One region of the Peribacillus sp. NPDC096447 genome, then DNA from elsewhere that is predicted to be linked to it. Evidence: riboswitches for the same ligand, from Rfam matches in the RefSeq annotation. Region 1 holds a riboswitch; each other region holds the start of a gene.
What was found. A riboswitch is a leader RNA that binds a small molecule or an ion and turns the genes downstream of it on or off. The one in region 1 is predicted to bind cyclic di-AMP.
Positions count from the first base shown of each region.

Region 2: linked by a shared signal. The riboswitch ahead of ACIQZD_RS21225 (TrkH family potassium uptake protein) and the one ahead of ACIQZD_RS24510 (APC family permease) in region 1 are both predicted to bind cyclic di-AMP.
Region 3: linked by a shared signal. The riboswitch ahead of ACIQZD_RS06120 (APC family permease) and the one ahead of ACIQZD_RS24510 (APC family permease) in region 1 are both predicted to bind cyclic di-AMP.

Region 1 is NZ_JBIWEV010000012.1:51,304-56,270, reverse strand. Features, by position in the region: gene ACIQZD_RS24515 (prephenate dehydrogenase/arogenate dehydrogenase family protein) at 1-357, shown strand, start outside; gene ACIQZD_RS24510 (APC family permease) at 734-2,560, opposite strand; cyclic di-AMP (ydaO/yuaA leader) riboswitch at 2,714-2,857, opposite strand; gene ACIQZD_RS24505 (cation:proton antiporter) at 3,552-4,709, shown strand.
Region 2 is NZ_JBIWEV010000006.1:317,059-322,025, forward strand. Features, by position in the region: gene ACIQZD_RS21220 (potassium channel family protein) at 1-594, opposite strand, end outside; gene ACIQZD_RS21225 (TrkH family potassium uptake protein) at 618-1,955, opposite strand; cyclic di-AMP (ydaO/yuaA leader) riboswitch at 2,125-2,267, opposite strand; gene ACIQZD_RS21230 (hypothetical protein) at 2,601-2,792, shown strand; partial or broken gene ACIQZD_RS21235 (MFS transporter) at 3,152-4,411, shown strand; gene ACIQZD_RS21240 (TetR/AcrR family transcriptional regulator) at 4,457-4,967, opposite strand, start outside.
Region 3 is NZ_JBIWEV010000001.1:1,222,501-1,227,467, forward strand. Features, by position in the region: gene ACIQZD_RS06120 (APC family permease) at 1-1,758, opposite strand, end outside; cyclic di-AMP (ydaO/yuaA leader) riboswitch at 1,898-2,043, opposite strand; gene ACIQZD_RS06125 (GtrA family protein) at 2,401-2,856, opposite strand; gene ACIQZD_RS06130 (glycosyltransferase family 2 protein) at 2,816-3,838, opposite strand; gene ACIQZD_RS06135 (DUF6044 family protein) at 3,854-4,967, opposite strand, start outside.

The DNA.
Region 1 (4,967 bases):
AAGGGAGTAGCCGCCCTTTATCTTGAGTTGTTAGAGGCCGCCCATGAATTTAATATAGAAGAATTGGTTTTAGATTCGATAAGTGAAACTATGGATAGCAAGAGCTTTAAAGAAACCATGAATCGATTAGTTACTGGAACGTCTATCCATGCATTAAGAAGATCAATTGAACTAGATGGCTCTATCCAAATGTTAGAAGCTTCTAATCTTAATTCAGTCATGTCTAAGGCAGCAAAAAACAAATTAGAAAGATTAGCTACATTCAATTTGAAAGAGAAGTTTAAAGGCCAAAAACCTAATTATTGGTTAGAAGTCATTAAAGCATGCAAAGAAGAAAACACAATTGTAAGTAGTTAAAAGAAATAAGCTATATCACTATTATGGGGTACCACCATTGGTAACACTTCCCCTTTGTTTTACATTATCTACCTAAGAGAATATTGATTTTTAGTGAGACAGTTTTTTTGAGATGGTAACTTTGTTTACCTCTCCAAAGCTATTACACAAAACAGAGCAACCCTTCGAAGATGGAGATTTTATAACTGAACTTCAATTATCAAGACCAAAATTATAAAAACCTTAATATTAAAGGAGAGTACATATTAACCATGTATAATATGTACTCTCCTTTTATCTTTTTACGAACTAACGCACCCGTTAGTTCTATAAGAAGAGCTTCATAACTGCTCTGATAATTACCTATAGCATTAAGAAGTACAATTAATTCAAGTCCTTATTTTTTCAAATGATAAGGTACAGTTGTTACTACCACGTCTCTTCGAAACAGTAAGAAGGCTCGAATAAGAAAACTTGATTGATTGTGAAGAATATTGTGCCAGCCTTTTTTGGGAATAAATTGTGGAATAACAACTGTTACCTGATAATTCCCTTCCCTTGCTTTATTCTCTACAGTATCAACAAATTTGGTAAGTGGGTTGATGATACTTCTATAATGAGAGTGCAGTGTCACCAGTCTTACTTCAGGTTGCCATTTCTTCCATTTTTCTTCAAATTTCTTCTCGTCTTCTCTTTCAAATGCAACATACACTGCAATAATTTGTTGAGGAGAAAGCGATTTAGCATAATTTAAGGTATTTTCTACAACATGAGTCATGCCAGCAACAGGCACTATCATAACATTACCGTCAATGGTCGCAGATGGTTCACAAGTTGTAAGCCTAAGTTGGTCTCCAACAGCTTCATAATGCTTTCTAATTTTATGAAAAACAAAGACAATGATAGGTAGAAAAATTAAGATTGACCAAACCTGTGAGAACTTTGTTAAAAAGAACATTAATGTGACGGTTAAGCTAATAACGGCACCCGTAGTATTAATAATGAATTTTGGAACCCACCCTTGCGGCTTCTCTCGTAACCATTTAACCATCATTCCCGACTGAGACAAAGTAAATGGAACAAATACACCAACTGCGTAAAGTGGGATAAGATGCTCCGTTTCTGCCTGAAAAGCAAGGATTAAGATGATTGAAGTAATTCCAAGTATGATAATCCCATTAGAATATCCTAATCGATCTCCTCTCATAAGAAACGCCCTTGGAATAAACTTATCCTTTGCAAGATTTACTGCCAATAATGGAAAAGCAGAATAACCAGTGTTCGCAGCTAGGATTAAAATCAATGCTGTAGTTCCTTGTATAAAGAAGTACATGAAATTCCGCCCGAAAGTTTCTTCGGCAATTTGGGAAACAACGGTTACCTCTCCACTAGGAGTAATACCATAATAATAGGCTAAAAATACAATTCCAGAAAATAGTATGGCCAGCAAGGCTCCCATCGCCATTAATGTTTTAGCAGCATTATTAGGAGCTGGGTCTTTAAAGTTAGGAATGGCATTCGATATGGCTTCAACCCCTGTTAAGGCGGAACTTCCTGAAGCAAACGCCCTTAAAAGAATAAACAAACTGATTCCCGCCACAGGTGTACCTATTGGGGTGTGCAATTCAGGCGAAACTCCTCCAGTTAGAATATTATAAATACCCACACCAATTAATATAAACAACGCTAAAACAAATAAGTAAACGGGGTAGGCTAATATTGAAGCAGACTCCGTTACACCTCTTAAATTCAAAATTGTAATAAGAATTACAAATACAATGGCAATTTCCACATTATAGTTATGTAAAGTAGGAAAGGCAGATGTTAAAGCATCGGTCCCTGCAGACACACTTACAGCAACAGTTAGTATGTAGTCTACCAATAGGGATCCTCCAGCTATTAAACCTGGATTTACACCTAAATTGCTCTTTGAAACCACATACGCTCCACCGCCATGAGGATAAGCAAAGATGATTTGCCTATAAGACAATATGAGAGCTGTTAAAAGAATTAATACACCAACTGCGATAGGAATTGAATACCAAAATGCTGCTGCACCTACCGTAATCAATACTATCAAAATTTGTTCGGGTCCATATGCCACTGATGATAGAGCATCAGAAGAAAGGATTGCTAATGCTTTCTTTTTGTTTAATCTCTGTTCTCCTAATTCATTGGATTTCAGAGGTCGCCCAATTAACATCCTTTTTATAAGTGAAATCATTATTCCAAACCACCCTAATAGATTTTATGAGTTAATTTTTACCCGTACATACAGTATTGACACAAAAGAGCAATAAAATTTTACATGAATACAAAAAAGTGCCTACAGAATAGACCTGTAGGCACATCACTTTTCGTGTGTCACAAGCTCCACCTTCCTTCTCATTTAACGCTTACGAGGTTAGCTGTCGGATTCGGACCTTGAGTAGCCCTACCTTTAAAGGATTCACCCCTTGGGTTTAGTAATAACCCACAAAAATGGTTCCCCCATACCTAATGGTTTCAGCGATTTAGAAATTGAAACTTTGATTATAATACTCCTGTGATCAGCAATTGTAAATGGATTTTATGCAAAAAAAATTAATACTCAGGAAAACGGATAGGTTAGAAATGAAGATATTATTCATGCTTTAGAAAGATATTTTTAAGGACTATCGCGTAAGGGCCGTCTTCATAAAATTTTGAAAAGGGGCTTCTCTATTCCTATTTCTTCTACAACTAACCTGCCCCGATAGTTCCATAAGAAAAAGAGCTGCTAAAAGCAACTCCCTTATTGAAGTAAAGCAGTTGTTTATGACTTATTAGAGCTAAACAAATTGTGCGAATGAAGTAAGTACCACGTTAATAAGTATTTGAGATAAAAATCAGTCTAAATCATAAAACAATCAAATGTACCCAATAAAATAAATCCAATTATAAGAGCAAAGTATTTAAGTATTTTAATCTTGATAATATTATGGATTTTTCCACCATCCTGCATTCCTGCGGTATATCTTGGGCACTCTCATATATTGAACACTTTACTTTTTATCCCTTATTAATAATTATGTAACTTAATTGGTATAAAACATGCTACAAGAGGCAGATTTTTATTATACTAATCCTTAGTTATGTAAATGATAGTAATAAAGGGTATATATACAGCCGTTAAACGGTTAACATGCATCATTTGAAGGGAGAATAAGGATCTGATTACATACTGGATCATTTTATTGGCTATCGCGGTAGGGATTGTTTTTATAGCAGAAAAAATGAATCAACCATATCCTACATTTCTTGTTATTGTTGGATTAATAATAGGGATTCTACCTATTCCCGGCTTGTCTGAGGTCAAGAGTTATGCTGCAACTGACACTGTATTCCAAACTACAGTCATTTTAATCTTTTTATCAGCCCTATTAGGAGATGCAGCGCTTAAACTTCCAATTGATGAACTAAATCGGAGTAAGAAACCTATCCTATTATTATCATTTGTTGGAACATTTTTGACGTTTTTAATCGTTTCTTTTCTAATGTACTTTCTACTGAACCTTTCTCTACAACAAGCGCTAATCTTCGGAGCACTGATGGCTGCCACCGATCCTGTTTCAGTCATTAGTATTTTCAAGGCTATGGGCTTGAATAAACGGTTATCCACTATTGTCGAAGGAGAAAGTTTAGCGAATGATGGAGTAGCCGTTGTATTATTTAAAATTTCACTTGTAACGACTGTTTTAAGTATAACAGGCACTTTGGAGGCTTCTATTGAGTTCGTAAAAGTAGTCAGTGGAGGTATTCTTATCGGTGGAGTTTGCGGATTTATTGCTTCCCAAATTACGTCTAAAATCGACAATTATTTGGTGGAAATCGGACTTTCCATGGTTCTCTTTTACGGTGCTTTTGATATTGGGGAACATTTTCATGTTTCAGGTGTAATTGCAGTAGTGACAGCTGGTTTAATCCTCGGGACCTACGGAAAAAATATCGGGATGTCTGACCTGACACATGAGAAAATGGATTCCTTTTGGGAAATTGTTGCCTTCCTCTCAAATGCACTCATTTTCTTATTGGTAGGGTTAGAAATCAGTAGCATTAATTTTTTAGATAAAGGATGGTTGATTATTGGGAGTATTCTAATCGTACTATTGGCTCGATTTGTTGCCGTGTATATCAGTCTTGCTTTTGATAAAAACATCCCTACTTCCTGGAAGCATGTAATTGCATGGGGAGGATTAAAAGGTTCTCTTTCTATTGCTCTTATATTAAGTGTTACACCGGAGTTTGAAGGGCGGGAGCTGCTTTTAGCGATGACTTTTAGTAATGTTGTATTTTCACTATTAGTTCAGGGAACGACACTCAAAAAAGTAGTAGCTTTAGTTGGCGTGAGATAAATATTTTTTGGATAAAAGATATATAATAAACGTTTTAACTACAGTGATTTAGGAAAATGGTTATGTTATTTCCTTGTTATGGTGGGGCTATAGGAATAAATTCCAGAATTATCTCCTATTGGTCGTGTACTCATTATTTTCAAAATGTTTGCAGGGAGAATTAGACCGCTGACATAGCGCTGGATTTACTGGGAAACTGATCCCTATTGGACCTATTTTGAATCTAATTCTGATGTTGGTGTTAGAATGGGACCTCTG
Region 2 (4,967 bases), on a different contig from region 1:
TTCATGGATATCCTGATCCGGTGAGGGTGCTATGATGATTTCCCCATTACTCACGATGGCAATGACGCTGATATTATATTTTGCCCGCAAATCAAGCTCCCTGAGGCTTTTCCCCTTCATGCTCATGGGGAGGATGATTTCCTCGATATTGTATTCTTTAGAGAGTTCAATATAATTCAGCATGTTAGGGGACAGGAGTTGATTCGCGACCCGCTCCCCCATATCCCTCTCAGGATAGATGACCCAGTCGGCCCCGACTTTAGTGAGCACCTGACCGTGATTTTTATTAAGTGCTTTGGCAATGACCTTATCGACCCCAAGCTCTTTTAAAAGCAATGTAGTTAAAATGCTCGATTGCATGTCATTTCCGATGGCTACGATGACACAATCGAAATTACGGATTCCGATTGATTTCAATGCCTCTTCTTCAGTCGTATCCGCCATGATCGCATGGGTAACGCTCAGTTCCGCATTCTCGACTCTTTCCTCGTTGACATCAATACCCAATACCTCTTGGCCAGCCGTATATAATCTATGGGCCACACTGGTTCCGAATCTGCCTAGACCGATCACGGCATATTGTCGTTTTCCCATCTTTTACACTCCTTCATTTATGTTTAACCAATCATGATTTTCCCTTTTGGACGGCGGAACGGATCTGGTTTGCGCCTCATGGCGATGGCAAAGGCCAAAGTCAAAGGACCCACCCTGCCTGCAAACATCGTGAAAATGATGAGCATCCGGCCAACCGGTGATAATTCTGGGGTCAAACCCATTGAAAGTCCCACGGTGGCGAATGCTGAAGTGGCTTCAAACAAAATCATTAAGAAATCAGTTCCGCTTTCAGTGATGGTCAGCAGAATGGAGATGATGGAAACCATGAATACGCCAATGAATGTAACGGACAATGCCTTAAAGATCGTTTCACTTACAATGCGGTGCCGGAATAATACCACATCACCCTTTCCTTTAATCTGTGACCAAACCGTTCCGACAAGCGTTGCCAATGTAGTCGTTTTAATCCCGCCGCCAGTCGATCCGGGTGAAGCCCCGACGAACATCAGAAAAATGATGAGCAGTAAGGTAGGCTGAGTCAAATCAGGGATATTCAGCGTATTGGAGCCGGCTGTCCGTGGTGTAACTGACTGAAATAAAGACGATAACGTTTTACCCATGAAAGATAAAGGCTGTAATGTCTTTTGGTTACCGAACTCGAATAAAAAGATTAAAATTGCTCCGACAATCGTAAGGGTTAAGCTAGTCGTCAGAACAACCTTCGTATGCATGGATAAACGATGGGTATCACGGTATTCGTATATTTCATTCATCACGATGAAACCTATTCCGCCAAACGTGATGAGGAAGACGACCGTAAGGGTTACGAAGGGATCCGATACATAAGGGGTCAAGCTCCTGAATTCCCCCATTAAATCAAAGCCGGCATTATTGAAATTCGATATGGAATGAAAAACCCCGTAATAGATTGCTTTGCCGATTGGCATGTCAAAAGAAAAGCGAATCGATAAGATAAGGGCACCTATGCCCTCAATGATGGCCGTGAAAATTAAAAGCCGCTTCACTAACCTGACTACACCTGCCATGGATAGATTATTTAAGGACTCCTGCAAGAGTAACCTGCCTTTTAAAGAAATCCTTTTACCTAATAGGAAAAAGAAAAACGTCGCAAATGACATGAATCCTAAGCCGCCTATCTGAATCAGTGTTAAGATGACCAACTCACCAAAAGTGGTGAAGGTCGTTCCCGTATCCACTACGACCAGTCCTGTTACACATGTAGCGGAAGTCGAGGTGAATAAAGCATCCAGAAAAGAAAGGCCATTGCCATTTTCTGTGGAAATCGGCAGGGTCAATAAATAGGACCCGATAAGTATCAGGATGGCAAAGCCGAGTACAAGTATTTTTGGCGGATCCAACAAATTTTTTGCTTTTATCAAATTGATCATCCCTACCTATAAAAAAATTGAGTGAAACTGTATGATATTTTAATCATCAATCTGCTTTCAGAATCTTTTTAAAGGCATAATAAAAAGACCAGCGAAAACATCGAACAGTTATTTTGCCACAAAAAGCGTGAAAAAAAACTCCCGAAATAGGCGGTCTTATGACCTCCTTCGCTTTAGCCGACGAAGTTAGCTGACGGGTAGGATGGCGAAAGAGCTGATCTCATCCCTTCTGCAAGGCAGAATTAACCCCAATTGATTGGGTCCTCCGTACTCAATTCCATTGAGTTTAGGCCGAAATGCATTAAATTGATAAACGTATTCTACTCCCATCATTTAGTAGTTGTAAACCCCTAAATGGTAAAAAAATATTTCTTTAACAAAACTGAAAATTTACGTTTTATTTACATTTAAAAAACGTATTGACAAATATTAGTTAGCACATTATGATAGGTTCGATTAATCCGATTATGATAACCAGCATCGATGTACTTTATTCAATACTTTCAAGCAGAACACGCTATTTGCCAAGCAAAATTTGTAATATATATATTATGTTTCTTTTGTAAATCATAAAGAAAAAAAGCATTGCATTCGTATTTAAAAATTCAATACATTTTATTAAAAAGGCGGGCAATTATGGAGAAGACGTTCAATAGATATGTTATTAATGCTACAGGTAAAGGTGGCCAGACATATTTAACACAATGCCAGGATAAAGATGCACTAAGGAAATGGATAGCCGATCATGAGGATCAAATCATCATGGATGAGTTAAGGATAACGGATAAGAAAAAGAATCCGTTTTTAAAATTATTTTCTCTAAGGTAAATCAACTAAATCCCAACATCATTAGCGGTATTCAATTATGAAATCCCTGTGTCCTATCCGGGAACGCTGAGCGAAAAATCCATATCTTGTTTTTCCTTTTAAACTCATTTATTTTGAATGAGTTTTTTTGCGTCATTTACATTATAAAAACATTAATGTTAAAATTTAGTAATGAAGAATGTAGAGGTAAAGAGGAGAAAAGTAAATGAAATGACCACTTTCCAAAAGAGCCTCGAAAGCAGCCGAGGATAGTTGGGGATGTATGGTGACGCATAGAGGTGGCACCGCGAATTGACCTCGTCCCGAGACGCATTGCTTGGGGACGGTTTTTTTTATTGTTCGGTCAAGAGGGAGAAGCGATGACATTCAGAAATACATTAGTATCCTGGAAATATCCTTCCATTCTATTGTGCGGAATTGGTATCTCCAACATCGGTTCTTGGGTTTATTTCATTGCACTTAATTTAATCGTTCTGGATATGACTGATTCAGCCTTGGCGGTAGCTGGACTTTATATCGTTAAACCGATGGCTGCCATATTTACGAATGTGTGGGCAGGCAGCGTGATCGATCGGATAAATAAGCGGAATCTAATGGTGGCACTTGACCTTTTTCGAATGGTATTCATAGCCTTGCTGCCATTGACTTCTTCTATTTGGGTCATCTATTCCCTTGTCTTCGTGATCAATATGGCAGGGGCCATGTTCGTAACAACATCAAGGTCTTATATAACAAAATTAATACCTGTTGAACAGAGGAAACGATTTAACTCATTACGAAGCTTAATTGATTCTGGAGCTTTTTTGATTGGACCAGCGCTAGCGGGTATCCTTTTCTTGATCGGTACGCCCGTTTTAGCGATTTATATTAACGCGGCAGCCTTATAGTTATCCGGTATCATCACTCTATTCATGCCTAATCTTGAAAAGGATCATCCCTTTGAACAATCCAGTCATTACCTGTCATGGACCATCATGAAAAAGGATTGGGTCATCGTCCTGGACTTCAGCCGGAAATCTTCCTATATCATGCTCATTTATTTCTTATTCAGTTGCATGGTGGTGATGGAAACGGCCATCGATTCCCAAGAAGCGGCGTTTGCCAAGGCCGTGCTCCTTTTGTCGGACAGCGATTACGGATACCTTGTAAGCATCGCCGGGGCAGGCATCATTGCTGGTGCCATTGTCAATGCCGTATTCATCAGTAAAGTGAAAATCTCGCACATGATTGGTCTTGGATCTTTATTTGTCTCGATAGGTTATTTGATCTTTGCCTTTTCGAATTCCTTTTCACTGGCAGCCATCGGGTTTTTCATCATTGCCTTTTCATTGGCTTTTGCCAACACCGGCTTTCAAACCTTTTATCAAAATAATATTCCGGTTGAAATCATGGGCAGGGTCGGAAGTGTTTTTGGCTTGTTAGAAGCTTTATTGATCATCATTACTACCGCAATTGTTGGTGTTTCAGCCCATTTCATTTCGATTCGGTTCGTGGTGATTTCAGGTTCCATGATCATGTTCGCTTTTTCAATTTTATTGTCGATGCTTAGTATGAAGACCTCCAAGAGGAGGTATAATTCCGTTGGTGATGTAGAGGTAGAAGCGAAGGAAAAGATGTAATCCGATTTAAAGGCATGTTGATGGAACATGCCTTTAATTAATCGTTCATTGGATGAATGTGCGCAATTGGCTAATGAAGTTCAAGATTTGAAAATGGATTTTCGCCATTTCTTCCACCGTTTGTTCTTCACAGTTCTCCAACCACTCCTGTATCACCCCTAAAATCGCCGATGTCAGGAAGGCGTGCATATACATGCGGAATGCTTCATCTTTAGCTGCTGGATGCAGGCTGATCAAACGCTCCAACAGTATTTCACCGAATACCCGCTTTATTTTTTTTGCAAAAGAAGGATCGCCCTGATCACCAAGAATGGCCCTTAATGCGTGAGCATGTTCACTGATGAATTGAAAAATCGCTATGAAAGGCGGGTAAAGCTGTTGTTGATGAAGAGCCAAAAAAGCCTCTTTTGGCAAAATGGCAGTAATGCGGGTTTGAAGTTCATTTAACAATTCCTGCTGTAAGTGATCCATCAATTCATATTTATCTGTGTAATGCAAATAGAATGTGCCCCGATTAATGTTTGCACGCTCTGCAATTTTCTTCACTGATACATGT
Region 3 (4,967 bases), on a different contig from region 1:
CAGTAAACTTGATTGGTTATGAAGTATATTGTGCCAGCCCTTCTTCGGAATGAATTGTGGGATGATCACCGTAACTTTATAATTGGATTCACTTGCCTTATGTTCAACTGTATCCACAAATTTAGTCAATGGCTGAATGATGCTTCTGTAATATGAATTCAGCGTAACGAGTCTGACATCCGGCTGCCACTTTTTCCACTTTTCTCCGAATTTCTTTTCATCTTCTCTGTCAAAAGCGACATAAACGGCAATGACCTGATGTGCTGAAAGAGATTTTGCGTAATTTAAAGAGTTCTCAACCACATGAGTTATACCTGCCACAGGGACAATAATGATATTTCCTTCAATTGGTGAGATCGGCTCACATGTTGTTATCCTTAGTTGGTCACCGACTGCTTTATAATGCTTATTAATTCGGTGAAAAATTAAAATGATGATAGGTAAAAAAATCAAAACAGGCCAAACCTGATTAAATTTGGTTAAAAAGAATATCATCGTGACGATCAAGCTAATTATGGCACCAATTGAATTAATGGTTAATTTCATCATCCAGCCTTTTGGCTTTTCTCGAACCCATTTAACAATCATGCCAGTCTGGGACAACGTAAATGGAATGAATACGCCTACCGCATAAAGCGGAATGAGATTTTCTGTATGTCCTTCAAATGCCACTATTAAAATGATGGATGCAAGTCCCAGTATGATAATTCCATTGGAATACCCTAATCGGTCCCCTCTGATCGTAAACGCCCTTGGTATGAATTTATCCTTCGCCAGATTTACCGCAAGCAGAGGGAAAGCCGAATAGCCAGTATTTGCCGCAAGTATCAAGATCAAGGCAGTCGTACCTTGAATGAAGAAATACATGAAATTCCGTCCAAAGATCTCCTCAGCAATCTGGGAGACGACCGTTACCTCTGCGCTAGGAACAATGCTTAAATAATAGGCTAAGAATACGATTCCCGAAAATAATACAGCTAGCAAGGAACCCATAGCTATTAAAGTTTTCGCAGCATTATTCGGGGCTGGATCTTTAAAGTTCGGGATTGCATTGGAAATCGCTTCGACCCCTGTCAATGCGGAGCTTCCTGATGCAAATGCCCTTAGCAGTATAAATAAACTGATGCCCGCTACCGGTGTCCCGATTGACGCATGCAATTCCGGTGAGACTCCTCCCGTCAAAATCTTGTAAATTCCAACACCGATCAAGATGAACAATGCTAAAACGAATAGGTACACCGGATAGGCCAAAACAGATGCCGACTCCGTAACCCCCCTTAGGTTCAAGATTGTAAGTAGAATGACGAAAATGATGGCTATGACGACATTATAATCATGCAGGCCGGGAAAAGCGGACGTGATGGCATCCGTACCAGCAGAAACACTTACAGCGACCGTTAATATATAATCAACCAATAAGGATGCTCCGGCTATCAACCCTGGATTGACACCTAAATTGTTTTTTGAAACCACATAGGCCCCCCCGCCATGCGGATAAGCGAAAATGATTTGTCTATAGGACAAAATCAAAGCAGTTAACAAGATCAATACTCCGATCGCGATAGGGATTGAATACCAGAATGCTGCAGCACCGACCGTGATCAGGACGATCAATATTTGCTCCGGCCCATATGCAACCGAAGACAAAGCATCAGAAGATAATATCGCCAAAGCCTTTGTTTTGTTAAGCTTTTGTTCACCAAGTGCATTTGACTTTAAAGGCCTCCCAATCAAGAACCTCTTTATAGAAGATAACATCAAGAATTCACCACCAAAGTTAATTTATAAGTTTATGTTACCCAGCTGTAGCGAAAAACAAGACGAAACATAAAAATGCCTACAAGTCATAGTTAAATAGACCTGTAGACATCAATTTTTTTTGTCTAACAAGCTCCACTTTCCTTCTCATATAACGCTTACGAGGTTAGCTGTCGGATTCGGACCTAAGAGTAGCCCTACCTTTTAAAAAGGATTCACCCCTTGGATTGTAAACAATCCCAATAACGGGTCCCCCGCACCATAAGGTTTAAGCGATTTAGAAATATGAAACTGTTGATTATCATACTCCCGTGAAATGGAAAAGTAAATGAAAATTTTACACAAAAATAGAATTATTCTTTGTAAGCGAGGTTTTATTCTTGACGTATATTACATAAGTCATGCAATGACATGATTCGAAGGTAGGAAAGGAGGTAAATAAAGGTAAAATAATCCAGGAGTCAATGAACAAAAGGTGGTTCGAAAAGGAAAAGATAACCAGCATCATGGAGATGGCGATGAAAGAAATTAACCAGATCTGCCCCAGCTCGGATCGTCATTAAAAGGGTAAACTTGCATTAAATATCAAATTCCGCTTTAATTCCCGTCCAATAGGGGCACTATTCCACTGATTCACCCTAATTAATTCCTTCCTTCTTGAATGGGTCTCAAATTGCTTTTTTTAAAGACAAAGTATTTCTGGCCAAGATAGTTAAGCACTGTATAAAAGATTGTTCCTATGAGAACAGCCAAATTTTGTTGTAGGGATAAATGAACGGATCCTTCCAGTGATTCTGCAATAGCTTGGCCTATAGAATAAGCGGCGGAATAACAAATCAGGATGACGCAAAAGAAACGGGCAACTCCTCGCCGCCATTCTATATCGCTTTTAAAGGTAAAAGTCCTGTTCAAAAGAAAACTCGTTACAGCTCCCGTACCATTGCCGAAAAAGGTGGAGACCCAGTAAGATAATTCAAGAACATTCATAAGAAAAAGCATGATGGAAAGTCCAACCGCTGTATTGACTATTCCAACCAATAAAAAACGGATAAAGGAGTTAGTGTGTTTTAGATAGTTTTTCAATACTGTTCCGTTCATCGTCTAGTTGCTCCCGTTTTTTTAAATCGAGCGGATTAAATAGATCTAGATCAACAATATATTTAGGCCGGCGTTTGGATTCATTATAGATTTTACCGATATATTCCCCAATCAAGCCGACAGCAATCAACTGCAGTCCGCCGATCAACCATATGGAGGTGATTAATGAGGTCCAACCAGATTCGGTCTGCCCGTAAAACTTTAACCATAAAAAGTAAGACCCAAAGAGTAAGCTAATGAAAAAGGAAAGACATCCTAGCCATAATACAAGCCGGATCGGTGTAACTGAAAAGGAAGTAATGCCATCAAGCGCAAAAGCAACCATCTTCTTAAATGGATATTTCGTTTCTCCAGCCAATCTTTCTTTTCGGTCATAATAAACAGAGTCCGTCTTAAACCCAATGAGTGGGACAATCCCCCGTAAAAAAAGATTCGTTTCATCAAATCGTTCCAACTCCGCGATTGCCCTTTTGCTCATTAGCCTGAAATCGGCATGATTATAGACAAGGTTAACCCCCATCTTGTTCATCAATTTATAAAAACCGGTTGCAGATGTTCGTTTAAAAAATGAATCAAGGTCCCTTTTCTGGCGGACACCATATACGATTTCACATCCTTCATTGAATTTCCGAATGAATTCAGGGATGACTTGAATATCATCCTGTAAATCTGCATCAATGGAAATCACACAATCCGAGGCTTCCTTGGCTGTAAACAATCCTGCCAGGAGTGCATTTTGATGTCCTGCATTCCGGGAAAGCTTTAGCCCGCGAACAAATTCATTATTGATCGTTTCCTTATAAATGATCTTCCAAGTTTGATCTTTGCTTCCATCATCAACCAGCAGAATTTTACTTTGACCAGAAACAACGTTTTCTTCGACTAATCCCCTCATCAATCCACAAAGCTGGGAAATGGTATCCTGCAATACGCTTTCTTCGTTATAACAAGGTACAACAATCGTTACTATCGGTGAATTCATTCTATTCCCCCCTTTTCACATGACTCTGTATAAATAAATTTTCCATATGCTTCCTTTCTTTGTGAAAACCCTATCTATTACCAATCCGTTTTCCTTCGCGTTGTTGATTGGGATGGCAGAAAATATATACTTGCCACCTAATCCTTTAAACGAATCCATATTAAGGTCCAAATTTTCCAGCTCTTTCTTCGAGCCTTTCTTGAACATATAATGCTTTCCAAGCTCATCGGTAAATAGGTAACAACGTCCTCCCCATTCATCAAAGTAAATTCTGATATTTTTATTCTTAGCCAATTCGTTTTCAATTATTTGACGAAATTGATGTTTGTAAGAAAGCGGATAGAAATTGTTATAGCTATCAAGCGTGTAAAATCCATTAAATTGTGCGATTGCAGGATGCAGCCCAATGCTAGCAACACGATACTCTTCCTGTGGAAGGTCAATATGATCTTTTATTTCCTGAAAAAGGCTTTCTGAATAGAACTCTTTAAAAGATGGTTTTTTATTGTAAGTGATTTCTTCATTGAAGCCCATTAAGATCATAATTTGAACGGCGATGAAAATAGAGAGGGTTTTCTTAGCATAATCGCTGTGTTCCCAAATGATTTTTATCGCGAGGGCAAAGCCCAAGTAAATCACCATCGGCCTTAAAAAGTGAAATCTGGCAAAATTAAAGGTATCCAGGGTGTGAAACCTTTCCGTCAAAGGAACCCAGCCTTTATAAAACCAGAATGCGTACCATGCTGAGAGTACAAAGTTCAAGCCGAATAAAAATACATATACCTTTTCCTGTCTCCACAGTTTTTTGGTCAGAATGATATAAAGGGCAAAGACTGTAATCGGCAGGATGATAAGCGCATGTACAGTCATGACATGCGTATGTCCAAGAACGAAATTTTTGAAAGTAAGCTGTATGACCCAATCGAGCGGCAGCCTTGCGTGAAAATATTCATCTCTGCTGTTTGGCTCCGAATCAAAAATAAATGAAGATACCAAACGATACTCCACCAAACCAAAAATGAAGGTCATATACACAATCGAAAGAAGGAACGTTATATTCCACCCTTTTCTCCTGATCACATCCGTTAGCCAAAGAAAGCCCATTGCAACAAGGAAAAAGAAAAAACCA